2 regions of the Streptomyces sp. NPDC001401 genome follow, and region 2 is predicted to be linked to the other one. Evidence: riboswitches for the same ligand, from Rfam matches in the RefSeq annotation. Region 2 holds a riboswitch; the other holds the start of a gene.

Region 1 (15,407 bases), on a different contig from region 2:
GACGGCCCCCTCGACCATGCCGCCGAACGCCGCCTCAACCGGCTGCTGCACGAACCCCCCACCGGCCGCCGCCGCACCCGGCTCATCTGGAGCCTCGCGGCCACTGCCCTCGTCGCCGCGACCGCGCTGACGCTGACGCTCGGCGGCCCGAGCCCCACCACCGCGGTCGCGGCTCCCCGCCCGCTGGTCGTCCAGGCCAACTCCACCCCCGTACCCCTGAAAGAGCTGGCCGACCGGGCGCAGCGGCAGGCCACGGCGGAGGATGCGCCGAAGCTGCGCAAGGGCACGCATGTGCAGTCCTGGAGCATGGGCATGAGCGACGACAAGCCCCCGGTGACGCTCCCGGAGGAGCGCGTCGTGCGCTGGAAGGCCGACGGCAGCCACACCGAGCTTGTCGTGGCGACCGACCCGCGGCACCCGGGCCGGCCGGTCCTCCGCGACGACGGCGGCGATCCGCACCTGGTCGAGGACGGCCATGTCATCAGCAGGCAGACCTATCCGCCGAGCTGGAGCGACGCGCCGCCCGAGTCACCGCCGCCGAACGATACGGCGCGGCTGCGGGCCTACCTGCAGGAGGCCACGTACACCCACACCAGGCTGACGACCCCGGGACTCCTCGACGGTGTGGCGGAGCTGCTCGATCACTGGACCCTCGGCGCCCGCGAGTCCGCGACGCTCGCCCGCCTCCTCGCGGGCGCCGAGGGGCTGCGGCCGGTCGGCCAGGTCACGGACCGGCTCGGGCGGCGCGGCCAGGCATACGAGTACGAGGGCGCCGGCTACCGCCGGATGCTGATCATGCAGCCGTCCACCGGTGTCGTCCTCGGCCTGGAGACCGTCGTCACCAAGGCGGAGCCGGAGTACGGCGTCAAGGCCGGAGACGTCATGGACTACAGCGCCTGGATGCGCTGATCACACCCCGGGGTGCCGGGCGGCGGCAGCAGCCGCTTCAACGGTCTGCTCCAGCAGCGTGGCGATCGTCATCGGGCCGACACCGCCCGGCACCGGAGTGATCAGACCAGCCCGCTCCACCGCGGAGTCGAAGTCGACGTCACCGACGTTGCCCGGGTTGTAGCCGGCGTCGATCACGACGGCCCCGGGCTTGATGTCCTCGCCCCGGATCAGCCGCGGCCGCCCGACGGCGGCGACCACGATGTCCGCCTCCCGCACGACCGAGGACAGGTCCCGGGTACGGGAGTGGCAGTACGTGACCGTCGCGTCGCAGGCGAGCAGCAGCATGCCGACCGGCTTGCCGAGGATGGCGCTGCGGCCCACGACCACGGCCCGCTTCCCGGAAGGGTCCACGTCGTACTCGTCGAGCAGCCGCATGATTCCGCCGGGTGTGCAGGACACGAACCCGGGCAGGCCGAAACTCATCGTCGCGAAGGAAGCGAAGGTGACGCCGTCGACGTCCTTCTCGGGCGGGATCGCCTCGAACGCGGCCCGCTCGTCGATGTGCTCGCTCATCGGGTGCTGCAGCAGGATGCCGTGCACACCGGGGTCGCTCGACAGGGAGCGCAGCGTGCCGACGAGTTCCTCGGTGGTCGTGGCGGCGGGAAGTTCCACATGGCGCGACTCGATGCCGGCCTTGCGGCAGCGGTTCCGCTTCATCCGGACGTATGTGACGGAAGCGGGGTCCTCGCCGACCAGAACGGTCGCCAGACAGGGCGCCGTTCCGGTGCGGTCGGTGAGGTCGGCCGCCCGCTTGGTGGTGTCCTCGACGATGCGCCGTGCGAGGGCGGTGCCCTCCATGAGTCGTGCCTGAGACATGATCCACTCCTGGGCTGGTGTGACCGGATCGCCCAGGCGCGCGGCATCGACTCTGCGTGGCCGCTCCCCGGTGGTGCTCCACCTCAGCGCCAGTCACGGCCCGCCCTCAGGCTAGCCGAGCCGCTAGGGCGGTCAGGAGCGGCAGTCACCGGTGCAGGACCCGCCGCCTTCGAGCAGCAGGAAGTGGGCGGGACCGTGCCCTTCTCAGCACCGACCGCAGCAGAGCGACGGACGCCAGCCGTCGTGCCGTGCCGGTCCGAGGCCGGGACGGACGTGCTCGCCCGAGGGCCGTACGAGCCGAGAAGGTCCAGGTCAAGCGGGAAGTGACCTGGACCCTCCCGGTTCTGCCTCCTACTCGTCCCATGCCTGGATCAGGACCTCTTCGGCGATCTTCCCGTTGCGCAGCGTGATCATCGACTCGGCCAGGACGCGCGTCCCGTCCGAGTACTGGCAGGACTGGCTGTAGGCGGCGTGGTCGCCCTGGATGATGCACTGGTCCACTTTGTGCGTCATGTCACGGCTGTAGATGTCATCGAACAGCGCGCCTATTTCGCCGCGTCCGTGCAGGACACGGGGCTTGCTGGGTTGCGTGTTGCGGTCCACGATCCGTACTTGCGCGTCGTCCGCGTAGAGCGACAGAAGGTCTGCCGCAGTGTGTGCCTCGACGCCCCGACGCAGGGTGTCGGCGTTGAAGGCAGGAGTTGCCGCGGTGCCCATGATGAACCTCCTTCGAGGGCCGCGACCCGACGAGGAGCGGGCCGCGAAGGGCCTCTCATCCGAGACTCCTCCGCCGCGGCAGCCTCGGCAAGCGCAGCCGGACCACTGCCCCTGATGGGTGAGTGGCGTGGCGCAGCCGTGACCGCCGGAGGTCCGGTGCCGTTGTGGGGAGCATGATCTCAACACGACGTATCGTCGCCGCCGTTGGTCTCGCCGCAGGAATCACCGCCCTTGCCGCGCCCCTTGCCTGTGCGTCCGACGCGACCATCCAGAACAAGGACGCGAGCGAGCTCAACCCGATCTCCACGCTCGACTCGCTCGCCCAGAGCGGCATCCCGGCGGAGCGCAGGGCCGAGGTGCCGCGCCCCTCCGAGCAGCTGCGGCAGCTGAACCGCCTCAACAACCTCGAGCAGCTGGACCGGGTCGCCCGCATGGGAGCCGCCAGCGGGCTGCCGCGGGCCTTGTAACAGGCCGACGCCGCATCGTCCGTTCCGGCACAGCCGAAGGGCCGCCCGATTTCCGGGCGGCCCTTCGGCTGTGCCTGTGACCGTGCCGGGATGTGATCACAGCCCTCCGGTTGAAAGGTGAAGGAAGTGGAAGCCGGGCCGGGGGTGCATCAGGAAGTCGTGGTGGGAGATGTTCCACGCGTAGGCGCCGGCCAGCGAGAACACCACCCGGTCGCCGGCCCTGAGCCCGGGCGCGGGCACCCGGCGGGCCAGGACGTCCTTCGGTGTGCACAGTTGCCCGGCCAGGGTGACCAGCTCGCCCTCGGCGGCCGGCCGCGGCCACGAGTGCGGCCAGGCGTCCACCGGCAGGATGGAGCAGGGCTGGTCGTGTCCCTTCGTCGCCGGGGTCCGAAGGTGATGGGTGCCGCCGCGGACGACGGCGAACTCCTCGCCGTGGCTGTGCTTCACGTCCAGCACCTCGGTGGCGTACCAGCCGCAGTACGCGGTCAGCGCCCGCCCCGGCTCGATGCGCAGGGTCAGTCCGGGGTGCGCCTCGGTCAGACGGGCGAGCCCGTTGCCGTATTCGGTCCAGTCGAAGCGGCGGTCGGGGTCCGTGTAGTCGACGGTCATGCCGCCGCCGACGTTCACCTCGGCGAGCGGAACACCGAGATTCATGGCCCAGGACACGACGGACTCGGCCACCGCCAGCTGCTCAGCCCCCTGCAGGCCACTGGCCAAGTGCGCGTGAATGCCCCGTAGTTCGAGGTGCGGATACGTCCCGTCGGCAAGGGCTCGGACGACCTCGACGGCCTGCGCCGGATCCAGGCCGAACGGTGTGGGACGGCCCCCCATGGCCAGGGAACTTCCGGCCAGTGACCCGTCCGCGACCGGCAGGTTGACCCGAGGCAGCACCGCCACCCGCCGCCCCGGAGCGCACGTCCGGGCCAGCTCGGCCAGCATGCGCAGCTCGTACGCACTCTCCACATGGAACCGGTCGACGCCGAGCTCCAGCGCGGCCCGCACCTCGTCCGGCGTCTTGCCGGGACCGCCGAAGGCCAGCGGTCGGCCCGGCATCGCCTTGGCCACATGGGCGAGTTCACCGCCCGAGGAGACCTCGTAGCCGTCGACGTACGGGCCGAGTGAGCCGAGGATCTCCGGCTCCGGGTTGGCCTTGGCGGCGTAGTACACCTCGACCCGCTCGGGCAGGGCGGCCCGGACGGCGGCGGCGTGCGTGCGCAGCGCGGCCAAGTCGTAGACGTACGCGGGCAGTTCGGTGGCGGGCAGGGACAGGACGCGGTCGTGGACCGCGGGCGTCGGGTCGGTCATCGGGTGCTCCCGGCCGGGTCGCGCAGGATGTCCTCGGCGAGCGGGGACGGCAGCCGGACGTAGCCGGCCTCCCGGTCCGCCTTGCGCTCCCAGCGGGTCAGCAGGTTGGCCTTGGCGGGCAGTGGCACCCCGGCGAGCAGGGCGGCAAGCCTCGGCGGGCAGCCGTAGCGGTCGGAGTACGTCTGGAGCGTGGCGCGCACCCGGGCCCACAGGGCGGCCTCCGCCTGCGGGTGCAGGTCGGCGAGGGCGGCGAGCAGCTCGGCGACATGGTTGACCAGCAGGCAGTACACGACCCGGTCCCAGCCGCGCTGCGCGTCGTACGTCATCGGGCCCGCGACCTCGGGCGGCAGCGCGGCCAGCGTGTCGGCGTGGTGTTCGGGGACCAGCTTGGTGCCCTCCAGGTCGCGGAAGAGGACCTGCGCGGGCATCCCGTCGGCGCCGACGCAGACCAGGACGTTCTGGAGGTGGGGTTCCAGGACCAGACCGTGGTCGAAGTAGGCGGCCAGGACGGGCGGGACGAGCAGGTCGAGATACGACGACCACCAGCCGAGGGTCGTCCGCACGTCCGCTCCGGCGAGGAGCCGGGAGATGTGGGCGGCGCCGGTCGGGTACTCGTCGGCGACGGCCGCCGCGAGCAGGGGGACCGTACCCGGGGCGAGGCGGCGCGGCAGGCCCTCGCGGACGATGACGCCGAAGCCCTCGAACAGTTCGCGGTCGGGGGTGCCGTCCGAGCCGGGGAGGGCCAGTGTGCGGTAGGCCGGCTCGCGCAGCACGGCGCTGCCGGGGAAGCGGTCGGCCAGGTCGGCGAGGGCCGGGGCCAGGGCACGGGTCAGGGCGACGGCGCCGGACAGCTCGTAACTGCTGTTCTTGCGCAGGCAGTTGGTGATCCGGACGTTCAGGCTGAACTTGAGGAAGGTCTCCCCGTCGTACAGGGTGCGCACCGAGGCGGTGGCGGCGAAGGGGCGTCCGCCCGGGCCGAGGTCGAGGATGTCACCGCGGTCGAGTGCGGCGCGCAGGGCGGGGTGGGTGCGGAGCGTCTCGTACTGCCAGGGGTGGGCGGGCAGCAGCCGGTAGCCCCGCGGTACGTCGGTGCGCAGTCCGTCCAGCGGGGCGGTCGCCGACGGGTCCGCGGACTCCTCGGCGATGAGCTCGGCGCGGACGGCGAGGTGCCGCAGCGGGAAGGAGGCGCCGACCTCAGGGGCGTACGCGGACCAGGCGCGGGGGTCGCCGGTGCGGGCCTTGGGCGTGGGGTGGAAGCGGTGCCCGAACAGCAGGGACTGCTCGGAGGCCAGGTAGGCCGAGAGCCGGTCGTCGGGGAAGGGGGCGGGGCGTGCGGCGGCGAGCGCTGTGGCGATGGCGCCGTGGCTGGAGGCGATCTGCTCCAGGAACTCCTCGTTGCGCACGCCGGTGCGCAACGACAGCTCGTCGTGCGTGTACTCGGCCAGGCGCCGCCAGTCCACCTCCGACCAACCGCCGTCGCCCTGTTCGCTCACCGGGCCGGTGAACCGGTGCGCACCGAGCAGCGAGGTGCGGCGCAGCGCGACCCGCAGCAGCACTCCGCGGCGCGGCAGCCGCAGCAGCAGGCGGCCGTCGGCGACGACCGACTGGCGCTCGGGTCCCGACACCTCGCGCAGCAGGCAGTTGAGGAGCGTGTGGGCCACCGCGTCGTCGGCGGAGGGGAGGCGGGCGGGTGCGGCGCCCCCGGCCGAAGGCTGGGGGCGGGTCAGCGAGGGCATCAGCGGCTCCTGCGGGTGCGGGGGGTCAGCGGGGGGAGGAGGGTGGCCAGTACGGTGACGGCGGCGGCCGCGCTGCCGGTCAGCACGGGTGCGGTCGGGCCGAAGCGGGCGCTGCCCGCCGCCGCGGCCAGGCCGGCGGCGACCGCGCCGGCCTTGGAGAAGAACTCCAGTGAGCCGAACATCCCCCCCGGCGCCCGGCCCTTGGCGCAGTCGGCGGCCAGCACCGACAGGCACACCAGGCCGAGGGTGAGGCCCGCGCCCAGCAGCAGCCGCACGGCGATCAGCACGGGCAGGGAACCGGCGACCCCGTGCCCGGCGAGCCCGAGGGCGATGCAGGCGAAGCCGAGCGCGATCCCGGTCCGGGGGCGGCTGTGGAAGGCGGAGTGCACGGCCAGCGCCGACACCAGGTAGCACAGGTGGGGGAGGGCGAACAGCACGCCGGAGAGGGTGGGCGAGGTGCCCGGGAGGCGGTCGTCGACGAGGGCGATCAAGTAGGGGAAGGAGATGACGGTGGAGAACACGAAGGCGAACTCCAAGGCGTACAGGGCCTTGAGGGAGATCATCGGCGGCTCGGCCGCGGTGGTCGTCTCGGGGGCGCTCTCCGACTCCCGTGCGGCAGGCTCCGGTTCGGGCAGCGCCGCCAGCAACAGGGCTGCCGTCAGCGGCAGTACGGCGAGCAGGGCGTACTGGCGGTGCGGTGACAGCCAGCCCGACAGCGAGCCCACCACGATCGGCGCCACGACCAGCGCGGCCCGCGCGCTGCCCTGCATCAGGGTGAGCGCCTTGGACAGGGCGGGCCCCTCCAGAGCGGCGCCCAGGTACCCGTTGGAGGCCGCGAACGTGCCGCCGAGGATGCCCTGCAGCACCAGCGCCACGGTGAACGTGGCCAGGGAGTCCGCCCAGCCCGCGAGCAGGAAGGCCACGGCAAGCCCCAACTGGGCGCGCAGCAGCAGCCGTTTACGGCCGTGGCGGTCGGCGAGCCGCCCCCACAACGGGGCGCCCAGCGCACCGAACACGGTGGGGACGACGTACAGCACCCCCGCCCAGCGGGCCCCGCGGTCACCCAATTCCGGGAGGATCTCGGTGAGATACGGCGGCAGCCCGAGCGCGGCGAAGGATGCCACGAAGTAGCAGCCCGCCACCGCGTGCACATGCCCGCGGCTGAACGCCGTGCCCGGCATCCGCAGAGTCTCGGTGCTCATGCCGAACCCCCGCCGGACAGCAGGTAGTTGGGGCCGCTCGTGTAGTGCTTGTTGACGTCCGCGGCACCCGAGCGCTCCTTGCTGAGCAGCGTGCCGGCCGTGACCATGGCCTTGACCGGCAGCCGCGGCGCCTCGAGGACATGTGCCCGCAGGACCGCGCCCGCTTCACCGCCGAGCCGGCCGACGGCCTGCGCGAGCCGTTCGCGTACGAGATCGAGCAGCGCTTCCCGGTGCCCTGCGAGCCCGAATGCGTAGGCCCCCGCGCACAGATGGACCGTGATGGTGGCGAACACGTCGGCGACCGGCCCGTCCCCGGCGGTGAACGTCCGCGGATCGTCGAAACCCCATGGTCCGGGCAGTACGGCCGCCAGCCGCGAGGCGTTGATGCGAGGCCCGTCGTTGTCCTTGAACAGCAGCCGCAGACTGCCCGGCGCCAGCACCAGCGAGACGTTCTGCTGGTGCGACTCCAGCGCGATGCCATGGCCGAACAGCGTGGTCTGCCAGTCGAACAGCAGAGTCAGACAGGCGTCCAGCAGGGCCGCCGGATCGCCGCCGTAGAAGCGGTCGGCCAGATGGTCGAGGACCAGCCGCCCGCCCGGCGCCTCGGCGAGGAGCGCGGCCAGCGGCACGACGACGGAGTCCTCGAGACCGGCCGGGAAGCGGCGGCACAGGACGGCCAGGAGTTCGTGCCCGGCGTGTGCGTACGTCGTCTCGTCGGCATGCAGGATCGTGTCCCGGAAACGGGGTTCGCGCGCGATCACCGCCTCCACCAGCCGTTGCCCCGCCGCGCCGTCGACGAGCGTGCCGGGCTTGATGGAGCGCTTGTTGCGCAGGCCCAACGTGGCGGTGGCCAGGGGTAGTTTGAGGTGCAGGGACGGATCCGCGGCCACCGCCACCGTGCGCATCGAGAGCGTCGGCACGACTTCGAGGTGGGCGTGCTCGGCGAGCAGCGCGCGGCCTTCGAGGCCGGTGGTGCGCAGGGCCTCGTCGAGCGGCGCGCCCACGGTCAACGGGTGGACGGGCAGCGTCACATGGGTCTGCTCCACCTCGGGCAGACCGAGCCGCGCGGGAGTGGGCCACAGCTGAGGCAGCGGGCCGCTGACGGTCACCGCGTCACGCGGCACGGCAAGCCAGCGCAGGGCGAAGCGGGGATGGAACTCCGGTGCGTACGACCGCAGTTGCTCCTCCGCCAGGCCGGAGCGGCCGCGCGCGGTCGGGTAGATGGGGTGGTCGAGGCGGGCTGCAAGGGTGTCGTACGCCGGACCCGTCCACCGGGCCGGATCGTCCCCGTACCGGTCGGCGAGCCGCCGGCCCACCTCGTCCCGGGTCTGCTCGTGCAACCGCATCGTGTCCAACGTCTGGCGGCACTCCTCGGCGAACGCGTCGAAGCCGTCGCGGTCCACGGGCTCGGCGAGTTCGCGCAGCGCGTCGAGCACGGTCTGGCACGAGGTCAGCTCGGAGCCGTCCGACTCGCGTACGAGCAGGGGCAGCCGGGCCCGGTGCTCGCACTGGTATCCGTCCTCGGTGACGGGCAGCAGCAGGGCGTCGTCGGCGGCGGGCAGCCGCAGCCAGTCACCGTCCGGCCGGTGCTCGAGCGTGCCGCGGCTGCGCAACCCGACCACGTCCTCGCGCAGCAGGGCGCTGAGCACGCGGGTGAGCAGCTCCGCCTCGCAGGTGTCCGTCACGGTCGGCGCGGTCACGGCTGGATCTCCCAGCGCTGTGCGGCCAGGAAGCCGGCCGACACCCGGTCCACCGTCGCCTGGTCGGTGCCGACGGCCCGCAGGACGCCGAGGTAGTCGCGGTTGGTGCGATACAACTCGTGCCGCTCGCCCACGGACCGCAGCGGACGGTACGTCAGATGGATGCCGTCGACGGTCAGTTCCGCGGCGGAGGGAGCTTCCGCCAGGGTTCCGGCGCGCCCGGCGCACGGGTACTCCAGGCGCGCGGCGCCGTCGCGGCGGGCTCCCAGGTCGGCGGGGAGACGCTCGCCCAGATGGGCACGGAGGATCAGCTCGAAGAGGGGTATCTCCAGCAGCCGGGCCAGCAGCAGATCGCACTGGTCGCCGATGGCACGGTAGTTGACCTCGATGATCCTGGCCCGGCCCGCGTGCACCACGAACTCGGTGTGACAGGCGCCGAACCCGACGCCCAGCGCGTCCAGTTGGGCGAGCACCTGGGCGACGACCGCCTCGGGGTGGGCGGGGACGAAGGTGAGGCGCTCCTCGATGAAGTACGGCGGGGGCGACAGCTCGGTGTGGAAGCCGCCCAGCACATGGCGGAGGTGGCCGTCGCCGAGCGTCTCCAGGGTGTACAGCTCGCCGGGGAGGTACTCCTCGACGAGCAGGACGGCACCGGGACGGCGCTGAAGGATTTCCTTGGCGTGCGTGGTCAGCTGCTCGGCGTCGTCGACCAGGACGACGTCCTCGCTGGCCACGCCCTCGCGGGGCTTGAGGACGCAGGGGTACGGCGCGTCGTCCGGCGCGATCGGCTCCGTGAGCTCGGCCGACCACACCGTGTCCACGCCGGCGGCGGCGAGCCTGCGCCGCATCTCCGCCTTGTCCTTGGTGCGCAGCGCGGCCCGCCAGTCCTTGGCGGGCAGGCCGAAGTAGGCGGCGGCCAGGGCGGCCTGGGCCTGGAGGTGGTCGCTGTTGGTGAAGACGGCGTCGGGACGGTGGTGCGTCGAGATCCGGGTGATGACCGCCCGGTGGTCGCGCACGTCGCACTCCAGGACCTCGATCTCCGGGTGGGCGCGGCGATGGGCGCCGGGCTGGTCGGTGAGGACGGTGACGTCCAGGCCCAGCCGGGCGGCGGCGGGCAGAAAGCCCTCGGAGACGGAGTCGGTCGGATTGAGGGCAAGCAGGTACAGGCGCATGGCTGATGAACAACTTCCGCTGGCGGGTGGGGGGTTGGGGGCGGGCGGCGACGGTGCCGCGGCCCGCCCCGAAAGAGCGGGAGTTACTTCTTCGGGAGCTCCACGCCGGTGGCCTTCGCCACGTCCTTGAGCATCTGCTCCGCCGCCTGGACGCCGATGCCGGACATCCAGGTCTCGTCCGGGACCGTGTGGACCTTGCCGTTCTTCACAGCCGGGAGAGACTTCCAGACCGGGTTGGAGGTGACCTGCTTCTGCTGGGTCTTGTCCGGGGTGTCGGCGGTGGTGACGAAGATCAGGTCGGCATCGGCCTGGTCGATCTCCTCCGGGCTGACGTCCTTCATGGTGACGTCGGGGTCGTTGGAGACCTGGGACTTGGGCCGCCTGAAGCCGATGTCGTTCAGGACGACACCGCTGTAGGAGTTGGACTGGTACAGGCGGGTCGGACCGGCGATGAAGCGGACCACGGACGCGGTCGGCATGGTGCCGCCGTCCTTCTTCCTGATGGCCTCACCCAGCGCCTTGGCCTGCGTCTCGTACTCCTTGAGCTTCGCGGCGGCCTCCTTCTCCAGGCCGAGCGCCTCGGCGTGCACCTTCAGGTTCTGCTTCCAGACGCCGCCGGTGGTCTCGGTGAAGACGGTCGGGGCGATGGCGCTGAGCTTGTCGTAGACCTTCTCGTGCCGGACCTTCGACGACAGGATCAGATCGGGCTTCAGCGAGGCGATCTTCTCCAGGTTGGGCTCCAGGAGCGGGCCGACGTCGGCGGTGCCGCTCAACTCGCCCTTCAGATACGTCGGGAAGCCGCCCTCGGTCTTGAAGTGCGGGGCGACCGCGCCGACCGGGTCGATGCCGAGCAGGGTGACGTCGTCCAGCTCACCGGTGTCGAGGACCACGACCCGCTTCGGCTGCGACGGGATCTTGACGTCGCCCATCACGGTCTTGAGGGTCCGCGGGAAGCCGGCCGACGCCGAGCCGGAGGCCTTCGCGGTGTCGGCGTCGCTGGACTTCTCACTGCCGCAGGCGGCCAGTACGGCCGTACCGAGCACGACGGAGAGCAGCACGGCGATCAGCCGGCCGATTCCGCGCAGGGGAGAGCGCTTGAACATGGGGGGTCGGTCTTTCCGGTAGGGGGTTTCGGGTCAGGCGGGCGCGGCGGAGTGCCGCACCGCGCTGCTTTTCGGGACGACCAGCGGGGTGCCGGTCTCCGGATCGGGGATCACCCGGCAGTCCACGTCGAACACGGATCTGACCAGGTCCGCGTCGAGGACGTCGGCCGGGGCGCCGGCGGCGGCGAGGCGGCCCTCCTTGAGGACCACCATGTGGTCCGCGTAGCGGGCGGCCTGTCCGAGGTCGTGCAGCACCATCACCATGGTGCGGCCCGCCTCGGCGTGCAGGGCGGCGACCAGGTCGAGGACGTCGAGCTGGTGCCGCAGGTCGAGGAAGGTGGTCGGTTCGTCGAGCAGCAGCAGCTCGGTGTCCTGGGCCAACGCCAGGGCGATCCAGGCGCGTTGGCGCTGACCGCCGGAGAGCCGGTCGACGGGCTGGTCGCGCAGCGACGTGGTGCCGGTGCGCTCCAGGGCCTCGTCCACCGCCCGCTGGTCCGCCGCCGACCAGGGGCTCAGCAGCCGCTGGTGCGGATAGCGGCCCAGCCGTACGAGCGCCTCGACGGTGATCGCTTCCGGTGTGACCGGCTGCTGGGGCAGCAGTCCCAGCCGGCGGGCGAGCGTCCGCGCGGACATACGGTGGATGTCCGCGCCGTCCAGCGTGACGGTCCCGGCGGACGGGGCGAGCAGCCGGCTCAGCCCGCGCAACAGGGTCGACTTGCCACAGGCGTTGGGCCCCACGATGGCGGTGACGGCGCCGCCCGGCAGGGTGAGATCGAGCCCGCCGACGACGAGCCGGTCGCCGTAGCGCAGATCGAGGCCCTGGGTCTGCATCTGGTTGGTCATGCGTGGCTCCTGTGGACGGGTGAGCTCTGCCGGAACATGAGCACCAGCAGCCAGGGCGCGCCCAGCGTGGCGGTGACCGCCCCGACCGGCAGCCCCTCGATCGGCAGCAGGTGCTGCACGACCAGGTCGGAGGCGAGCAGCAGCACCGCTCCCGTGAGACCGGCCAGCCCCAGGGACGCGGCCGTCGGCGGGCCGGTGACGAAGCGCACGACGTGCGGCACCGCTAGCGCCACGAAGGTCACCGGACCGGCGAGCGCGGCGGCCAGCGACGCCAAGGCCACGGCGACGAAGAGAAGTTGGAGGCGAGCGGCGGACGTTCGCAGGCCCAGGGCCCCGGCCGATTCGTCCCCGAGGTCGAGCAGGGCCAGCCGACGGTGCAGTACGAGCGCGACGGCGAGCGCGAACACCATGGCGCCGCCCGCCCCCCACACCTCCGTCCAGGTCCGCCCGTACACCGAGCCGGTGGTCCACTGCAGGGCCGACCCGGCGAGCTCGGCCGGGAAGCGCACGATCATCAGGTTCACGGCGGCGGCAAGGCCGGCCTGCACGGCGAGCCCGGTGAGCACCAGCCGGGTGACGGCGAGCCCGGACCGCCAGGCGAACACGCCCAGCAGCAGCGCCGAGAGCAGGCCCCCGCCCAGCGCGCCGACCGGGATCAGCGCCTGCGAGGCACCGGCGGCGATCAGCGCGACCGCACCCAGCGACGCCCCGCCTGTCACGCCCATGACATCGGGAGACGCCAGGGGATTGCGGAACAGCCGCTGCAGCACGCAGCCCGCCGCCCCCAGACCGGCACCGGCGACGATCGCCGCCACCGCCCTGGGCGCCCGGAACTGCTGCACCACCAGCACGTCCCCCGAATCCCCGAGCCCGACCAGCGCCCGCAGCGCCGTGCCCGCGGGCAGGGGCATCTCACCCGTCGTCAGGTCCACGGTGAGCAGCACGAACAGGGCGACGAGACCGGTCGCGGCGAACACCAGGACACGGCGGCGCACCCGGATGCGGGACGTGGACCTCGTACGGGCGGACACAGCGACGGTGGCAGTCATCGGGCCACCTTCCGGGCCAGCAGCGCCAGCAGGGGCGCGCCCAGGAACGCCGTCACGATGCCGACCTCCAGCTCCGAGGGGCGGATCACCATCCGGCCGAGGACGTCGGACGCAAGCAGCAGCAGTGGTCCGGCGATCAGACAGCCGGGCACCAGCAGCCGGTGGTCGGCGCCGAGCAGGGGACGTACGAGATGGGGCGCGGCGAGGCCGATGAAGGCGACCGGACCGGCCACGGCGACCGCCGACCCGGAGAGCAGGACGACCGCGATGCCTCCGGCCAGCCGGATCCGGGCCACCGGCACACCGAGCGCCTGGGCCGAATCGTCACCCAGGGCAAGGGCGTTGAGGGCGGGGGAGACGGCGAGGGCGAGCACAAGGCCGAGCAGCAGGGTGGGCAGCACCGGCCACAGCACGTCGAGGGGCCTGCCGGACAGGGATCCGGCCAGCCAGAAGCGGGCCTCGTCGAGCGTGCGCTGGTTCAGCAGCATCACCGCCGACGTCCAGGACAGCAGCACCAGTTGGAGCACGGTGCCGCCGAGAGCGAGCCGTACCGGATCGATGTCTCCGGCACGGCGGGCCAGCGCCTGCGCGAACAGGGCGGCACCCGCCGCACCGGCGAACGCGAACCACACGTACTGCGCAGGGTCGTTGAGCCTCAGCGCGAAGATCGCGACGACGACGGCGAAACCGGCGCCCGCGTTGATGCCCAAGGTGGTCGGCGACGCGAGCGGGTTACGGGTGATGCCCTGGGCCACGGCCCCGGCGACCCCGAGCGCAGCCCCCACCGCGAGACCGATGACGGTACGCGGCAGCCGCAGCCCGGTCACCACCAGCGCCTCCCGGCCATGGGCGTGGCCGAACAGCGCGTCGGCCACCGTGGACAGGGGTACCGACCGGGCGCCGAGAGCGAGACTCAGGGCAGTGCAGAGCACAAGCGCACCCAGTCCGGCGAGGAACACGGGGAGGTGTCTGAGGGCATGGAAGGGCACACCGGTAGGTGCGCCCCGTTGGGTCGCAGTCACAAGCCGTGAGCTTAGGCTAGCCTTCCTTTACTTTTCAATTGGCTGTGAGATGACCCTGACGTGGGGGTTCCATGATCAGGTGCTGCTGATGCCTTGTGGATCACCCTATCCGGAGTGAAGTAAGGTAAGCCTTGCCTTCTTGATCTTCTGTGAACCTCCTGTGCTGGAGCGCCCATGCCCGTGGCCCTGAAGACCCCGCCCGCCGGTGCCGTCACGCATGCCCTCGGCGATGCCTACCGCAGACTCGCCGACGTCTGCGAAGCGCTGGACGTACGGGTCATGGAGCCGGGCGACGAAACCCAAGCCGACGTCACAGCGGCCGAGTTGGTGTCGGACCGCGGCGCGCTCGACGCCTTCGTCGACGCCGAGGCGACCCGCATCCATGCCCGTTACGCGGTCGCCGCCCGCCGTGACGTCGCCGCCTCGCGGGCCCTGCACGACTACGCCTGGACCCTCGGCGTGCTGATGGGCGGGACCTGGTACCTCGAGCGGCGAGTGCCCCGGATCCGGCCCGAGGACCTGCGGCTGGACCTCGCCACGGGTGCGTACGAGATCACACCCGGGACCGAGCTCGCCTGTCTGGCCGGCGACCCCGTCGCTGCGCTGCCCGGAGTGCTGACGCTCTCTCAGGAAGAGCAGCTGCGGGCCGAGTTGCGCATGGCGGTCGCCGACCACATCCGTCCGCTGCTGGCCGCGATCGGCCCTGTCGCACGACGCGGGGCGCGTTCCCTGTGGGGCATGGTCGCCGACGATCTCGTGTCCGGCATCTGGTACCTCGGCCGGATGCTCGGTCAGGAGGACGAGGCCGTACGGGCCGCCACCGAAGTGCTGCCGATCGGCGTACCCCCCTACCCGGGCGGCGCCGACTTCCGCTACCTGGCGGGCGACGACGGCCGACGGCATGTCACCCGTACCCGTACCGGCTGCTGCATGTTCTACGCGATCCGGCCCGCCGAGGCCTGCGTGACCTGCCCCCGCACCGGCGACGCGGAGCGCCTGCGCAGACTCCAGAACTGAGAACGTGACGGCCAGGGGAGCGCCCCTCAAGGGGCGCGGGACTGTGTTTGATTTGCGGCTCCGCCGCGTGGGCGCGACCAGCCACGACGAAGCCGCAGACGAACGAATAAGCCTTCAGCCGGCGGTGGCAAGAAACTGCGTGGCCGCAAGCTCCGCATACAGCGGATCTCCGGCAACCAACTCCCGGTGGGTCCCCACGGCCCGCACCCGCCCCGCGTCCATGACCACGATCCGGTCGGCCATCGTCACGGTCGACAGCCGGTGCGCGACGACAAGAACCGTAGTAGTACGGGCGACATCGGCGACC
Region 2 (15,407 bases):
TACGCGCTCAGCAGCGCCGCGACCTCCGGCGAGACCAGCCACGCCGAGGCGGTCGGCGTGAGGACGCCGAGGGCGGCTCCGAGGGAGTACGCGACGGGTACGGGGACCTGTCCCGCGGCTACGGGGCGGTGGCGCTTGGTGGGGTGGGCGCGGTCGGCCTCGGCGTCGCGGGCGTCGTTGATCAGGTAGACGGCGACGGCGCAGGCGGTGAACAGGGCGAAGACCAGGGCGAGTTGGGCCATCGAGTGGCGGGAGAAGAGCCGGCCGGCCGCGGCGGGGGCGGCGGCGACCAGTAGGTTCTTGATCCACTGCTTGGGGCGTGCGGTTCTCAGCAGGCCCCTCAGGAGGGCGCCGAGGGAGCCTTTGCGGGGTGGTGCGGTGTTCCGGTTCGGTGTGCGCTGCTCCAGGAGCGCCGCGTCCTTCGTGCGTGCGCTGCCCCTGAGAGGCGCCGTCTCAGTCATGAGCGCCCCCTCTCATCCAGCGTGACCCCATGCGTGCCGTGAGCGCTCCCAGCGCGACGCCCGCCGCCACGTCCGAGGGGTGGTGCACGCCGACGACCAGGCGGGAGAGGCACATCGCGGCGGCGAGCGGCGGGATCACATGCGCGCCGAGCGCCCCGTAGGCGACGGCGGCCGCCGCGGCGGAGGTCGCGTGGGAGCTCGGGAAGGAGTGCCGGCCGAGGGTGCGTACGAGGGGTTCGACATGCGCCGGGCGCGGACGGCGCACCACTCTTTTCACCCCCATGCTGACCAGGTGCGCGCCCGCGGTGAGCGCCGCCCCGCGCAACCAGGCACCGCGCCGCGCTCCGTCCACGGCAGCTCCCGCGAGGCCCGCCGCGAGCCACAGCGCACCGTGCTCACCGGCCCACGAGAGGGCGCGCGCGGCGCCGGCGACGCACGGCGCGCTGCCGCACGCCCGCAGTGCAGAAAGGATTTGGCGGTCCAGGTGGTCCAGCTGGTCCAGGTGCTCCATGTGGACTCACTGTTCACGCCGAGACCGATAAAACTCTGACAATATTGAGCGACATCCCATTAATCACCCATTTCGGGGAGAAGTGTCACGTTTCAATGCTGACCGGTTATATATGGGCGATACGGTCACCGATATGTCTGCCGACACCGCTCCGGTCACCGTCACCGGCTGGGGCCGCACCGCCCCCACTGCGGCCCGTCTGATCCGCCCACGGACGTACGAGGAGGCCGCGGCCGCCGTCCGGGGCTGCGGGGTCCGCGGAGGCATCCCCCGGGGCCTGGGACGGGCGTACGGGGACGCGGCGCAGAACGCCGGCGGGGCGGTGCTCGACATGACGGGCGTGGACCGCATCCACGCGATCGACGCCGCCGGCGGCACCGTGCTGTGCGACGCGGGCGTCTCCCTGCACCGTCTGATGGAGGTGCTGCTGCCGCTGGGCTGGTTCGTGCCGGTGACGCCCGGCACGCGTTATGTGACGGTCGGCGGCGCGATCGGAGCGGACGTCCACGGCAAGAACCACCACGTCTCCGGTTCCTTCTCCCGGCACGTCCTGTCGCTGGAGCTCCTCACCGCCGACGGCAGCATCCGCACCGTGAGCCGCGGCACGCCCCTGTTCGACGCCACCGCCGGAGGCATGGGTCTGACCGGCGTGATCCTCACGGCCACCATCGGGCTCCTGCCGGTCGAAACCGCCCTGATGTCGGTGGACACGGAGCGCGCCACGGACCTCGACGACCTGATGGCGCGTCTCGCGGCCACCGACCACCGCCACCGCTACTCGGTCGCGTGGATCGACCTGCTGGCCCGCGGCGCGGCGACGGGACGCGCGGTCCTCACCCGCGGCGACCACGCCCCGCTCGAAGCGCTGCCCGCACGCGCGCGTGGAGCGCCGCTGGCCTTCCGCACCCCGCAGTTCCCGCCGGCCCCCGCCTTCCTCCCGGAGGGCCTGCTCAGCCGCACGACCGTGGGCCTGTTCAACGAGCTCTGGTACCGGACGGCGCCACGCGCGCGTACCGGCCAACTGCAGCGGATCTCCACCTTCTTCCACCCTCTGGACGGCGTGCCCCACTGGAACCGCATCTACGGCCGCGGCGGCTTCGTGCAGTACCAGTTCGTCGTCGGACACGGCCAGGAGGACGCCCTGCGCCGGATCGTGCGGCGCATCTCCGAGCAGCGCTGCCCGTCCTTCCTGGCCGTCCTCAAGCGGTTCGGGGAGTCCGCCCCGGGGTGGCTGTCGTTCCCCGTGCCCGGCTGGACGCTCGCCCTGGACCTCCCGGCGGGCCTGCCCGGCCTCGGCGCGTTCCTCGACGAACTCGACGAGGAGGTCGCCACGGCCGGCGGCCGCGTCTACCTCGCCAAGGACTCCCGGCTGCGCCCCGAACTCCTCGCTGCGATGTACCCGCGCCTCGACGACTTCCGGGCACTGCGCACGGAACTCGACCCGCGCGGCGTGTTCACGTCCGATCTCTCCCGCCGTCTCGCCATCTAGGCACCTAGGAGCTGCTGTCGTGAAGGACGCCTTCGGCCTCCCCCAGTCCCTGCTCGTCCTCGGCGGTACGTCCGAGATCGCGCTCGCCACGGCCCGCCGTCTCATCGCGCGCCGCACCCGCACGGTGTGGCTCGCCGGACGCCCCTCGCCCGCCCTGGAGCAGGCCGCGGAGCAACTGCGCGGCCACGGTGCCGACGTGCACACCGTCGCCTTCGACGCGCTCGACCCCGACTCCCACGAGACGGCCCTCGGCAAGGTCTTCGCGGAGAGCGACGTCGACATGGTGCTGCTCGCCTTCGGAATCCTCGGCGACCAGGCGCGCGACGAGCGCGAACCGGCCTGGGCGGTGCGTGTCGCGCAGACCAACTACACGGGCGCGGTGTCGGCGTCCCTGGTGTGCGCACGCGCGCTGCAGTCGCAGGGCCACGGCTCGCTGGTGGTGCTCTCCTCCGTCGCCGGCGAGCGGGCCCGCCGCAGCAACTTCATCTACGGTTCCAGCAAGGCCGGCCTGGACGCCTTCACACAGGGCCTGGGCGACGCGCTGTACGGCACGGGCGTGCACGTCATGGTCGTACGCCCCGGGTTCGTACGGTCGAAGATGACCGCCGGCCTCGAGGAGACACCGCTCGCGACGACGCCGGAGGCGGTCGCGACGGCCGTCGAACTGGGGCTGCGGCGGCGCTCGGAGACGGTGTGGGTGCCCGGCACGCTGCGCGTGGTGATGTCGGCCCTGCGGCACGTGCCGCGCGGGGTGTTCCGCCGGCTGCCCCTGTAGCCACGGCCCCAGGTCGTTACCGGGTGGGCAGGGAGCCGCGCTCCACGTGCCCGGCCTGCGGCGGCACCACGGAGCCGCCGAAGGTGTACTCCCGCAGCTTGCGCCATACGCCGTCCGCGCCCTGTTCGTAGAGGGCGAAGCCGGTGCACGGCCAGTCCGCCTCGTAGCCGGCGAGTTCCTCGAAGGCGCGGTCCATCGCCTCGTCGTCGATGCCGTGCGCCACCGTGACATGCGGGTGGTACGGGAACTGCAGTTCGCGCGGGACGGGGCCGGAGGGGTCGCGGAGCTGCTTCTGCAGCCGGGTGCAGGCCTCGGCGCCCTCGGCGACCCGCACGTAGACGACGGGTGACAGGGGCCGGAAGGTGCCGGTGCCGGACAGCCGCATCGGGAACGGCCGGCCGGCCGCGGCGACCTCGGTCAGGTGCCCCTCGACGGCCGGCAGGTCGCTGCCGTCGACCTCGGTCGGCGGCAGCAGGGTGACGTGCGTGGGGATGCCGTGAGCAGCGGCGTCGCCGAAGCCCGCGCGCAGCTGTTGGAGCAGGCTGCCGTAAGGCTCCGGGACCGCGATCGACACGCCGATCGTTACGGTCCCCACGTCGTCTCCTGTCGTCGTGACGGATTTGTTCTCAGCCGTCGGCTATCGACTGTAAGGCCACGGCTGTGTCGCGGGCAGGCGCAACCATAGTGATGTGCAGCGCTCTGCCGGGTGGTACGTGCGTGCGCTGGTGTACGTCAGTGCTTGGCAGGCAGGAAGCCCACCTTGTCGTACGCCTGGGCGAGGGTCTCCGCGGCGACTGCGCGGGCCTTCTCCGCGCCCTTGGCCAGGATCGAGTCGAGCGTCTCCGAGTCGTCCAGGTACTGCTGGGTGCGCTCCCGGAAGGGCGTCACGAAGTCGACCATGACCTCGGCGAGGTCCGTCTTGAGGGCGCCGTACATCTTGCCCTCGTAGTCCTGCTCCAGCTCGGCGACCGACTTGCCGGTGAGGGTCGAGTAGATGGTGAGCAGGTTGCTGACGCCGGGCTTGTTCTCGGCGTCGTAGCGGATGACGGTGTCGGTGTCGGTGACCGCGCTCTTGACCTTCTTGGCGGTGGCCTTGGGGTCGTCGAGGAGGTTGATGAGGCCCTTCGGCGTGGACGCCGACTTGCTCATCTTGATCGACGGGTCCTGCAGGTCGTAGATCTTCGCCGTCTCCTTGAGGATGTACGGCTTCGGGATCGTGAAGGTCTCGCCGAAGCGGCCGTTGAAGCGCGTGGCGAGGTCACGGGTGAGCTCGACGTGCTGGCGCTGGTCCTCGCCGACCGGGACCTCGTTGGCCTGGTAGAGCAGGATGTCGGCGACCTGGAGGATCGGGTACGTGAACAGGCCGACGGAGGCGCGGTCGGCACCCTGCCGGGCGGACTTGTCCTTGAACTGGGTCATACGGGAGGCCTCGCCGAAACCGGTGAGGCAGTTCATGACCCAGGCCAGCTGGGCGTGCTCGGGGACATGGCTCTGGACGAAGAGTGTGCAGCGCTCCGGGTCGAGACCGGCCGCGAGCAGCTGGGCGGCGGCGAGCCGGGTGTTGGCGCGCAGCTCCGCCGGGTCCTGCGGAACGGTGATCGCGTGCAGGTCGACGACCATGTAGAACGCGTCGTGGCTCTCCTGCAGTGCCACCCACTGGCGGACGGCGCCGAGGTAGTTGCCGAGGTGGAACGAGCCTGCGGTGGGCTGGATTCCGGAGAGCACACGAGGACTGTCAGAGGCCATGTTCACCATTCTCTCAGGTCTGTCGAGCCGATCCGGAACTGGTCGGAAACAGGTGGGAACCGATCCATCTCCTGCGGTGTAACAAGAGTGTGAGAACGCGGGAGGGGGGCCGCATCGTCGATGAGGCCGCGGTGATCGCACGTGTACGCGCCGGGGAGCCGGAGGCGTATGCGGAGCTGGTGCGGGCCCATACGGGCATCGCGCTCAGGGCGGCCGCGGCGCTCGGGGCGGGAGCGGACGCGGAGGACGTGGTGCAGCAGGCCTTCGTCAAGGCGTACTGCGCGCTGGGCAAGTTCCGGGACGGCGCGGCCTTCAAGCCGTGGCTGCTGTCGATCGTCGCCAATGAGACGAGGAACACAGTGCGCACGGCGGCGCGACAGCGCACGCTCGCCGGCCGGGAGGCGGCCCTCGTGGAGGCGGAGCCGCTGATACCGGAATCGGCGGACCCGGCGGTGGCGACGCTGGAGACGGAGCGCCGCGCGGCGCTGCTGTCCGCCCTGGAGAAGCTGAGCGAGGAGCACCGCCTGGTCGTCACCTACCGCTATCTCCTGGAGATGGACGAGTCCGAGACGGCCCAGGCCCTGGGCTGGCCTCGCGGGACGGTCAAGTCCCGCCTGAACCGCGCTCTGCGCAAGCTGGGCCGACTGCTGCCGGATTTCAGGCCTCGGGAAGGGGGTGATGAGCGTGAGTGAGGGACGAAGCGCGTACGACGGTGAGGGCGGCCGGGGTCGGGGCCGCGAGGACCGCGCTTCCGGGCTGCTGGAGGAGCTGCGGGCGCTCGGCCGGTCGCTGGACGCACCCGGGAGCGGCGATGCGGACGGTTCCCTCGGTGCCGAGACGATGGTCGAGCGGGTGCTGGGACAGATACTGGCCGAGCATGTGCCGGTCCCGGCGGTCGAGCCCCGGAGCCCCCGTGAGCGGCTGCGCGCGGTCCGGCGCTGGACCCGGCTGCGGTGGCGCCCGCTGACCGCGGTCCTGTGCGGTCTGCTGACGGTTCTCGTGCTCACGCCCCCGGTGCGGGCCGCGGTCTTCGACTGGTTCGGCTTCGGTGGGGTCGAGGTGCGGTACGACCCGTCGGCGGTGCCCTCGCCGGGTGCCTCGGTGCCGGGCTGCGGCACATCGGTGTCGCTGGGGCAGGCCGAGCACCGGGCCGGCTTCGAGCCGCTGGTGCCGGACGCGCTCGGGGTGCCGGACACGGTGGCGGTGACGAGCCAGCCGCACGGCCGGTTCCTGGTCAGCCTGTGCTGGCGGGAGGACGGGCGCACGGTCCGGCTGGACGAGTTTCCGGAGCGGCTGGACGTCGGCTTCACCAAGGTCCTGCGCGAGCCACCGGAGTGGATCGGGCTGGGCGGGGAGCCCTCGGCGGACGGGGTGCAGGAGTACGCCCTGTGGTTCCCGCGCCCGCACCTGCTGAGCTTCTGGCTGGTCGACCCGGACGAGAACCGCTTCACCCGCAAGGAGCGGACCGCCGGGCCGACGCTCCTGTGGACCCGTCACCAGGCCGGCGAGGGCGAGATGACACTGCGGCTGGAGGGGGTGGCGTCCAGGACCCGGGCAGTGGAGCTCGCAAGGTCCCTGGAGAAGCGGCTCGAGAGCAACGATTCATCTAGATAGTGCGCTGTATCAGGAAATAGCCCGCTGAGATGGAACCCCGTCGGCCCGAGCGGTGTACCAGAAGTGACACGCAGCTCGCGAGCGGGCCGCACGGGGTTACTGGTTGGGGGGACGGGATGCGCAGGTGGAGGGGCAGGGTTCGCGAACCGGCAGTGCTGATCGGGGCGTCGGTATCCGCGGTGGCGATGGCCCTGTGCGGAATGCAGACGACCACTGCGGCGGCGGAGACACCCACGCTGGCGCAGGGCCGGGACGTCCCGGATCTGGCCCTGGTCATGGTGGGCAGCTCGGGGCGGACAACGGCGGTGCGCTCCGGCGAGCCGGACTTCGCCCGCCTGTGGCAGTTGCTGCAGCCAATGCACTCAGGAACGGAGCGGGTGCCGGAAGCCTGGGAGGAAGGCCGGTATCCGCTGGTACGGCTCACCGTGGTCTGGGGGCTGACGGGGATAGGTGGCTGGCCCCTGACGAACGGGCCTCCGGACGGTGACGTGGCCATCGAGCGGCAGGACCAGCTGCTCGTGGCGGCGGACGGCACACCGTGGGTGCGCTCGGATCCGGCACCTGAGGTGGAGGACGACGACATCCGCTGGCACCGGGCACCGCGCTCCGTCTTCGACCAGCTGTACCGGCAGGGACTGCTCGGGATGTCCGGGAAGGAGGCCTTCGCGTACGGCGGCGCCCGCGAGGCGTCCTGGGTGCATGCGTCCGACTTCTGGTGGGTTCCGGGGGTGGCCGTGGGCCTGGTGGTCGGTGCCGGAGGCACGCTGCTGATACGCCGCGCGGCGGCCCGGCAGGGTGCCGGACCGCCGCGGGAGGAGCCACGACAGGAGCTCATCGATCTCTGAGAATCACCGATCTCCGAACGCCGTCGGTCTTTGAGAGTCGTCGATCTTTGAAAACTCAAGAGCGAGCGCTGGTCAGCCCAGGTCGATCTCCGGGTACAGCGGGAAGCCGGCCACGAGGTCGGTGGCGCGGCGGGAGATCTCGTCCGCGATCTTCGGGTCGAGGACGTGCTGCGCCTTGGACGGGGCGCCCGACTTGGTGGTGCCCGGCTCGGTGCTGGTCAGCACACGGTCGATGAGGCCCGCGACCTCGTCCATCTCGGCGGTGCCCAGGCCACGCGTGGTCAGGGCGGGGGTGCCGATGCGGATGCCGGAGGTGTACCAGGCGCCGTTGGGGTCGGCGGGGATGGCATTGCGGTTGGTGACGATGCCCGAGTCGAGCAGGGCGGCCTCGGCCTGGCGGCCGGTGAGGCCGTAGGAGGTGGCGACGTCGATGAGGTTGAGGTGGTTGTCGGTGCCGCCGGTGACGAGGGTGGCGCCCCGGCGCATCAGGCCTTCCGCCAGCGCGCGGGAGTTGTCGACGATGCGCTGGGCGTAGTCCTGGAAGGAGGGCCTGCGTGCCTCGGCGAAGGCGACGGCCTTGGCGGCCATGACGTGCGGGAGCGGGCCGCCGAGGACCATCGGGCAGCCGCGGTCGACCTGGTCCTTGAGGGAGTCGTCGCACAGCACCATGCCGCCGCGCGGGCCGCGCAGCGACTTGTGGGTGGTGGTGGTGACGATCTGGGCGTGCGGGACCGGGTCGAAGTCGCCGGTCAGCACCTTGCCCGCCACCAGGCCGGCGAAGTGCGCCATGTCCACCATCAGGGTCGCACCGACCTCGTCGGCGATCTCGCGCATGATGCGGAAGTTCACGAGACGGGGGTAGGCGGAGTAGCCGGCGACGATGATCAGCGGCTTGAACTCGCGGGCGGAGACGCGCAGGGCCTCGTAGTCGATGAGGCCGGTGGCGTGGTCGGTGCCGTAGGAGCGCTGGTCGAACATCTTGCCGGAGATGTTCGGGCGGAAGCCGTGGGTGAGGTGGCCGCCGGCGTCCAAGGACATACCGAGCATGCGCTGGTTGCCGAAGGCCTGGCGGAGCTCGGCCCAGTCGGCCTCGGTGAGGTCGTTGACCTGACGGACGCCGGCCTTCTCCAGAGCGGGGGCCTCGACGCGCTGGGCGAGGACCGACCAGAAGGCGACGAGGTTGGCGTCGATGCCGGAGTGCGGCTGGACGTAGGCGTGGCGGGCGCCGAAGAGCTCCTTGGCGTGTTCGGCGGCGAGGGACTCGACAGTGTCGACATTGCGACAGCCGGCATAGAAGCGGCGGCCGATGGTGCCCTCGGCGTACTTGTCGCTGAACCAGTTGCCCATGGCGAGGAGGGTGGCCGGGGAGGCGTAGTTCTCGGAGGCGATCAGCTTGAGCATCTCGCGCTGGTCGTGAACCTCCTGGCCGATGGCGTCGGCGACACGCGGCTCCACGGCGCGGATCACATCGAGGGCGGCACGGAAGGCGGTGGACTCGGTGGAGAGGGGCTGCTGCTCTGACATGTCGTCGGCCTCCGGGTGGCGTGGCTTGAAGCGTTCACGGTTCACGGTTGGCCCAGGCGCACGGCACTCGCTCACACACAGGCCGCTCCCCGATGGTCGGTCCCATCCCAGCGCGCCAGTCACGGCCCGCCGATCAGCCTACCGGGCGCGTCGAAAGGCAGAGGTCCCGCGTCCACCATGCGAGCGACGATAGGAAAGGGGCACCCTCAGAGCACCTGGCACCTTCTGGAGATCCCGTGACCGCTACGGAGACACTCATCGCCGCCGCCGACGCGCACACCGCGCACAACTACCACCCGCTGCCCGTGGTCGTCGCCACTGCGGACGGGGCGTGGATGACCGATGTGGAGGGGAGGCGGTATCTGGACCTGCTGGCCGGTTACTCGGCGCTCAACTTCGGCCATCGCAACAGGCGCCTGGTGGAGGCCGCGAAGGCGCAGCTGGATCGGGTCACGCTGACGTCGAGGGCGTTCCATCACGACCGGTTCGCGGCGTTCTGCTCCGAGCTCGCCGAGCTGTGCGGGATGGAGTTGGTGCTGCCGATGAACACGGGCGCGGAGGCGGTCGAGACGGCGGTGAAGACGGCCCGGAAGTGGGGGTACCGCGTCAAGGGCGTGCCCGCGGAGATGGCGAAGATCGTGGTCGCGGGCAACAACTTCCACGGCCGTACGACGACGTTGATCAGCTTCTCCACCGACCCGGAGGCACGGGCGGACTTCGGGCCGTACACCCCCGGCTTCGAGATCGTGCCGTACGGGGACCTGACGGCGATGCGGTCGGCGGTCACGGAGAACACGGTGGCCGTGCTGCTGGAGCCGATTCAGGGCGAGGCGGGGGTGCTGGTGCCGCCTGCCGGTTATCTGCCGGCGGTGCGGGAGCTGACGCGGGAGCGGAACGTGCTGTTCGTGGCGGACGAGATCCAGTCGGGGCTGGGGCGGACCGGAAAGACCTTCGCGTGCGAGCACGAGGGCGTGGTGCCGGATGTGTATGTGCTCGGGAAGGCGCTGGGCGGCGGGATCGTGCCGGTGTCGGCGGTGGTGTCATCGGCGGATGTGCTCGGAGTGTTCCGGCCCGGTGAGCACGGGTCGACGTTCGGCGGGAATCCGCTGGCCTGTGCGGTGGCACTCGAGGTGATCGCGATGCTGCGAACGGGCGAGTTCCAGGCGCGGTCCGCCGAGCTGGGTGGTCACCTGCACCGGGAACTCGGCGCGTTGACCGGCACGGGGCGGGTGACGGCGGTGCGCGGGCGGGGGCTGTGGGCCGGCGTCGACATCGCGCCGCGGTACGGCACGGGGCGGGAGGTCTCCGAGAAGCTGATGGAGCGGCGAGTGCTGGTGAAGGACACGCACGGGTCGACGGTGCGGATCGCACCGCCGTTGGTGATCGGGAAGGAGGACCTCGACTGGGGGCTCGCGCAGTTGCGGGCTGTGCTCGGGCTCTGAGCGGCTCGGCCGGGAGTCGGCGTGCTCCCGTGCGGTTTTCGGCTTCCGGGACCTTCGGCCCTCGACGCAGCGGTGCGGAGGTCGGGAAACTCGGACGGTACGGACGTACGGGACACGTGGCGAGAGGCATGTCCGTCATGGGCGCAGGCGGGTCGGAGGCCGTGCCGGTGGGTGCGGGGCGGGGGCTGCTCTTTCGGGGTCGTGACGTCGAGGAGCTGCATGCGCTGGTGAGTGCGCGGTTCGCGCCGCATCGGCTCACGGTGCTGGACGAGCATCCGGTCGACGGGCGGTTCCGGTGCGTGCACGAAGGGGCCGTGGCGCTGTACGAGTTGGGGTACGGGGCGGAGGTCGATGTCACGCCGGGTGAGTTGCCGGAGTTCTACAACATCCATGTGCCGCTTGCCGGGGACGGCATCGTCACCGCGGACGGGGTGGCCCTGGCATCCGCGCTCAGCATCGTCAATCCGGGGCAGCGGCTGTCGATGCGGTGGAGCGGGGAGACCCTGAACCGGGTGCTGATCATTCCTCGGCAGACCATCGACCGGGCGCTCGCCGTGCGGCTGGGTGAACCGCCCATCGTGCCGCTGCACTTCGCGCCGGTGCTGGATCCGCGCGTGGGGGCGGTCCGGGCGTGGTTACGGGTGGTGCGGGCGTTCGCGGAGTTCGCCGACTCGGAGCTGGCGGCGCGATCGCCGCTGGCGGTGGGGCACTTCGAGCAGTTGCTGGTCGACGGTCTGCTGGACGCGCAGCCGCACATGCTCAGCGATGCGGTGGCGGGGCGGGGGCCCGCGGTGCTGCCCAATGCGGTACGGCGCGCCGCGGACTTCTGTGCCGAGCATGCCCACGAGCCCATCTCCGTGGCCGACATGGCGATGGCGGCGCGGGTGAGTCTGCGGAGCCTGCGGGAGGGGTTCCGGGCACATCTGGCCACGACTCCACTGGCGTATCTGCGGCGTGTACGGCTGGATCTGGCCCGGCGCGATCTGCTCGCCATCGCCGACGGACATGCGCTGGGGACGGTCACCGATGTGGCGCTGCGCTGGGGGTTCGCGCATCTGGGGCGGTTCACCGGGCACTATCGGCAGACGTACGGGGAGACGCCGTCGCAGACGTTGCGGGGGACTCGGGCTGTCCGTGAATCTGGCGCTATCCACAAAACGGTGGCGTTTCCGCCGTAACCGGATAGCCGGGTCAGGGGCGTCGGAGCGATGGTGGAACCCTGCCGCCCGGGTCGTGGACGGTGGTTCGGGGGAGCCGAGCCGGGCGGCAGCAGACGCGGGACCAACGCCCCTGGCACAGATGCACCTTGCGCCTATGCGCAAGGCCAAAGATCGGTGAGAGCCGACGCCGAGGCATCGCCGCTTCCTGTGCCTCTCCCCTACAGTCGCTTTGTGATCTTTGGGATGGTGTGCGCGCTGGGCGCGGCGGTCTGCTTCGGTACCGCGACGGTTTTGCAGGCGGTCGCCACGCGGTCGGCCAGTACGGGTGGGGGCGGAGAGGCGGCGCTGCTGCTGCGGGCGTTGCGGCAGTGGCGGTATCTGGCCGGGCTGGCGCTGGACGGGCTGGGGTTTCTGCTGCAGATCGCGGCACTGCGGTCGATCCCGATCTACGCGGTCGCTGCGGCGCTCGCGTCCAGCCTGGCGGTGACCGGGGTGGTCGCGGCGCGGCTGCTGCAGGTGCGGCTGAGCGGGACGGAGTGGGGTGCGGTCGGGGTGGTGTGCGCCGGGCTCGCCATGCTGGGGCTGGCGTCCGGGGCCGAGGGCGATCGCGAGGGGTCGACGGCGCTGAAGTACGCGATGCTCGCGATTGCCGTCGTGGTGTTGCTGCTCGGGCTGTTCGGGGGCCGGTGGTCCGGGCGGGGGCGGGCGCTGGTGCTCGGGCTGGGGGCCGGGTTCGGGTTCGGGGTGGTGGAGGTGTCGGTGCGGCTGATCGACTCGCTCGCACCGTCGGAGCTGCTCACCAACCCGGCGACGTACGCCCTGCTGCTCGGTGGAGGCGCCGCCTTCCTGCTGCTGACGTCGGCGTTGCAGCGCGGCTCGGTGACCACTGCCACCGCCGGGATGGTGATCGGCGAGACAATCGGGCCGGCGGCGGTGGGCGTGGTGTGGCTCGGGGACCGTACGCGGGAGGGGCTCGCCTGGCTTGCGGTGCTTGGGTTCGTCGTCGCCGTTGCGGGAGCGCTGGCGCTGGCGCGGTTCGGGGAGGCGCCGGCACCGGTGGCGGCCGAAGAAGCCGAAGAACCAGCGGTGTGACGGACGCGCACCGCCTCAACCCCGCGCCTGCGTGATGCCGGCCCACAGGCGGGACCTGGCCTCCAGCGCGAGGGTCGCCGTCTCGACGGCCTCCTGCCGGCGGGCGTCGTCCGTGCCGCCTTCTTTGCCGGCTGACAAGCCCCCGGCACCGTCCGCGCAATGGCGATCCGGTTGTACGCGTTGATGACGGTCGCCGCCCAGATCAGTGCCGCGATCCGCTGCTCGTCGAAGACCTCGGCGGCCTCGTCGAAGACCTCGGCGGCCTCGGCGTAGACCTCGTCCGGGACATGGCCGTCGTGAACCAGGGTCACGGCCTCGGTCAACGCCAGTGCGGCGCGCTCCCGTTCGGTGTAGAGATGCGCTGCTCGGTCTCGCCCTGGGCGCGGGCGTCCTTGGTGTGCATGTCGAGGCAGAACGCACAGCTGTTGATCTGTGTGGCACGGATCCTGATCAGTTCCAGCAGTTCCGGACCGGCCTTGGCGTCCTGTGCCGCGCAAACGGCGATTACGGCCCCGCCGATTCCGGCAGCGCCGCGCACAGCGCGTCCAGCGTCCCCGCCCAGGCGCTGTCCGGCGGTGTCCCGTACCCCACGACCAGCGCGTCACGCGGCTCGACGGTGGCGTCCGGGTGCCGGTAGCGGTGCAGCCCGTGCACCGCGAGGCCCTGCCAGGCCGCCGCCCGCAGCGTCGCCTGCTCGGTGCCCGGCGGCAGACGCAGCACCACGTGCAGGCCCGCCGCGATGCCGGTGGCGCTGACCTGGGGGGCCCGCCGCGCGAGTTCCGCGACGAGCGCGTCCCGGCGGCGGCGGTAGCGCAGCCGGGCGGCGCGCACATGGCGGTCGTACGCGCCGGAGGTGATGAACTCGGCAAGCGTGAGCTGGTCCAGGGCCCCGCACGAGTCGATGTGGCCCTTCGCCTTCGCCGCCTCGTGGGCGAGGTCCGGCGGCAGGACCAGCCAGGCCAGTCTGAGGCCGGGGGCGAGGGACTTGCTGGCCGTGCCCGCGTAGACGACGTGGTCCGGGTCCAGGCCCTGGAGGGCGCCGACGGGCTGGCGGTCGTAGCGGAACTCGCCGTCGTAGTCGTCCTCGACGAGCAGGCCGCCGGTGCGGCGCGCCCAGTCGACGGCGGCCGCCCGCCGGTCGCGATGCAGGGTGCCGCCCATCGGGAACTGGTGGGCGGGGGTGAGCAGGACCGCGGCCTCGTCCGTCAACTCCCCCGGATTCGTGCCCCGTTCGTCGAACGGCAGCGGGACCGTCCGCAGACCGGACTCCGCCAGCAGATCCCAGTGCACGTACAGGCCGTACGACTCCACGGCGATCGTGCTCGCGCCGCGCGCCCTCAGCACTGCGCAGAGGATGCGCAGGCCCTGCGAGATGCCGGCGCAGACCAGGATGCGTTCGGGGTCGGTGCGCACGCCCCGGGACCGGGCGAGGTAGCCGGCGAGAGCGGTGCGCAGTTCGATCCGGCCGCGCGGGTCGCCGTAGTCGAGGGCCTGGTACGGGGCCGCGGTGAGGGCTCGGCGGGCGGCCTTGAGCCACTCGGCGCGGGGGAAGGACGCCAGGTCGGGGAGGCCGGGGGCCAGGTCGTAGGCGGGGCGGCCGGGAGTGCGGGGGCGGGGTGCTGGCGTGGCAGGCGGGCTCACCGCCCGGTCGGCCACCCGCGTGCCCGAGCCCTGCCGGGCGGTGAGCCAGCCCTCCGCCACCAGGTCGGCGTATGCGTCGGCGACCGTGTTGCGGGCGATGCCCAGGTCGGCGGCGAGGGTGCGGGAGGAGGGCAGCCGGGTGCCGGGGGCCAGACGGCCGGTGCGCACGGCCTCGCGCAGGGCGTCGGTGAGACCCCGGCGGACCCCGGGACCCGTCGGCTCCAGGTGCAGGTCGACGCCCAAAGTGGCCCAAGGTTTCGCCATGGGAATGGACCATACCTCTGGGCTGCCTCGCTTCTAGGGTCGAGGGCATGACGACAGAAGAAGCCACCGCGTACGCGCCCGAGCAGCCCGCCCGGCTGGGCTGGGCCCAGCACGTCCCCGAGGTCTACAAGGCGATGGTCCGCCTCGACGCGGCAGCCCGGCAGGGCCTCGACCCGAAGCTGCTGGAGCTGGTGAAGATCCGCGCCTCGCAGCTCAACCACTGCGCGTTCTGCCTGGACATGCACACCAAGGACGCCCTCGCGGCCGGTGAGAGCGTGCAGCGGATCATCCAGCTCGGTGCGTGGGAGGAGTCGAAGCACTTCTACACGGAGAAGGAGCTCGCCGCCCTGGAACTGACCGAGGCGGTCACTGTGCTGACCGACGGCTTCGTCACGGACGAGGTGTACGACCACGCGGCCAAGCACTTCGAGGAGCCCGAGCTGGCGCAGCTGATCGCCGCGATCACGGTGATCAATGCCTGGAACCGGTTCGCCGTGACGTGCCGCATGGTCCCGGGGCACTACGAGGCGGGGCAGCACCGGTGAGCAAGGTGGACGTCTTCCGCGCCCTGCACCGGAGGCGCGAGCCCGGTGACCCGCTGGTCCTGCCCGGCCCCTGGGACGCGGTCAGCGCCCGGGTGTTCGTGAAGGCCGGGTTCCCGGCGCTCGCGACGCCCAGCGCGGGGATCGCGGCCTCCCTCGGGTATGAGGACGGGTCCACGCCGGCCGACGAGATGTTCGCCGCGGTGGCGCGCATCTCCCGGGCGGTCGATGTGCCCGTGTCGGCCGACGTCGAGGACGGGTACGGGCTGGCGCCGAGGGAACTGGTGGAGCGGCTGCTGGC

Evidence for each region. Region 2 has a riboswitch for ZMP and ZTP ahead of ACFY10_RS17795 (glycine hydroxymethyltransferase). Riboswitches for the same ligand answer to the same signal wherever they lie in the genome.
Region 1: another riboswitch for ZMP and ZTP. It lies ahead of ACFY10_RS28745 (bifunctional 5,10-methylenetetrahydrofolate dehydrogenase/5,10-methenyltetrahydrofolate cyclohydrolase); the one in region 2 lies ahead of ACFY10_RS17795 (glycine hydroxymethyltransferase).

Annotation. Positions count from the first base shown of each region.
Region 1 covers NZ_JBIAWI010000009.1:250,377-265,783, forward strand. The annotation lists gene ACFY10_RS28740 (CU044_5270 family protein) at 1-909, shown strand, start outside; gene ACFY10_RS28745 (bifunctional 5,10-methylenetetrahydrofolate dehydrogenase/5,10-methenyltetrahydrofolate cyclohydrolase) at 910-1,767, opposite strand; ZMP/ZTP riboswitch at 1,791-1,874, opposite strand; gene ACFY10_RS28750 (nuclear transport factor 2 family protein) at 2,119-2,484, opposite strand; gene ACFY10_RS28755 (hypothetical protein) at 2,658-2,951, shown strand; gene ACFY10_RS28760 (type III PLP-dependent enzyme) at 3,048-4,256, opposite strand; gene ACFY10_RS28765 (IucA/IucC family protein) at 4,253-5,992, opposite strand; gene ACFY10_RS28770 (MFS transporter) at 5,992-7,194, opposite strand; gene ACFY10_RS28775 (IucA/IucC family protein) at 7,191-8,894, opposite strand; gene ACFY10_RS28780 (acetyl-CoA carboxylase biotin carboxylase subunit family protein) at 8,891-10,066, opposite strand; gene ACFY10_RS28785 (ABC transporter substrate-binding protein) at 10,150-11,169, opposite strand; gene ACFY10_RS28790 (ABC transporter ATP-binding protein) at 11,203-12,012, opposite strand; gene ACFY10_RS28795 (FecCD family ABC transporter permease) at 12,009-13,061, opposite strand; gene ACFY10_RS28800 (FecCD family ABC transporter permease) at 13,058-14,050, opposite strand; gene ACFY10_RS28805 ((2Fe-2S)-binding protein) at 14,258-15,100, shown strand; gene ACFY10_RS28810 (ABC transporter ATP-binding protein) at 15,215-15,407, opposite strand, start outside.
Region 2 covers NZ_JBIAWI010000004.1:541,696-557,102, forward strand. The annotation lists gene ACFY10_RS17750 (decaprenyl-phosphate phosphoribosyltransferase) at 1-461, opposite strand, end outside; gene ACFY10_RS17755 (phosphatase PAP2 family protein) at 454-972, opposite strand; gene ACFY10_RS17760 (FAD-binding protein) at 1,106-2,461, shown strand; gene ACFY10_RS17765 (decaprenylphospho-beta-D-erythro-pentofuranosid-2-ulose 2-reductase) at 2,481-3,236, shown strand; gene ACFY10_RS17770 (2'-5' RNA ligase family protein) at 3,253-3,831, opposite strand; gene trpS (tryptophan--tRNA ligase) at 3,969-4,982, opposite strand; gene ACFY10_RS17780 (RNA polymerase sigma factor) at 5,114-5,674, shown strand; gene ACFY10_RS17785 (hypothetical protein) at 5,661-6,596, shown strand; gene ACFY10_RS17790 (hypothetical protein) at 6,797-7,441, shown strand; gene ACFY10_RS17795 (glycine hydroxymethyltransferase) at 7,514-8,965, opposite strand; ZMP/ZTP riboswitch at 9,009-9,098, opposite strand; gene rocD (ornithine--oxo-acid transaminase) at 9,202-10,407, shown strand; gene ACFY10_RS17805 (AraC family transcriptional regulator) at 10,536-11,585, shown strand; gene ACFY10_RS17810 (hypothetical protein) at 11,811-12,659, shown strand; gene ACFY10_RS17815 (hypothetical protein) at 12,675-12,797, opposite strand; partial or broken gene ACFY10_RS17820 (carboxymuconolactone decarboxylase family protein) at 12,779-13,221, opposite strand; gene ACFY10_RS17825 (PLP-dependent aminotransferase family protein) at 13,164-14,564, opposite strand; gene ACFY10_RS17830 (carboxymuconolactone decarboxylase family protein) at 14,612-15,109, shown strand; gene ACFY10_RS17835 (isocitrate lyase/phosphoenolpyruvate mutase family protein) at 15,106-15,407, shown strand, end outside.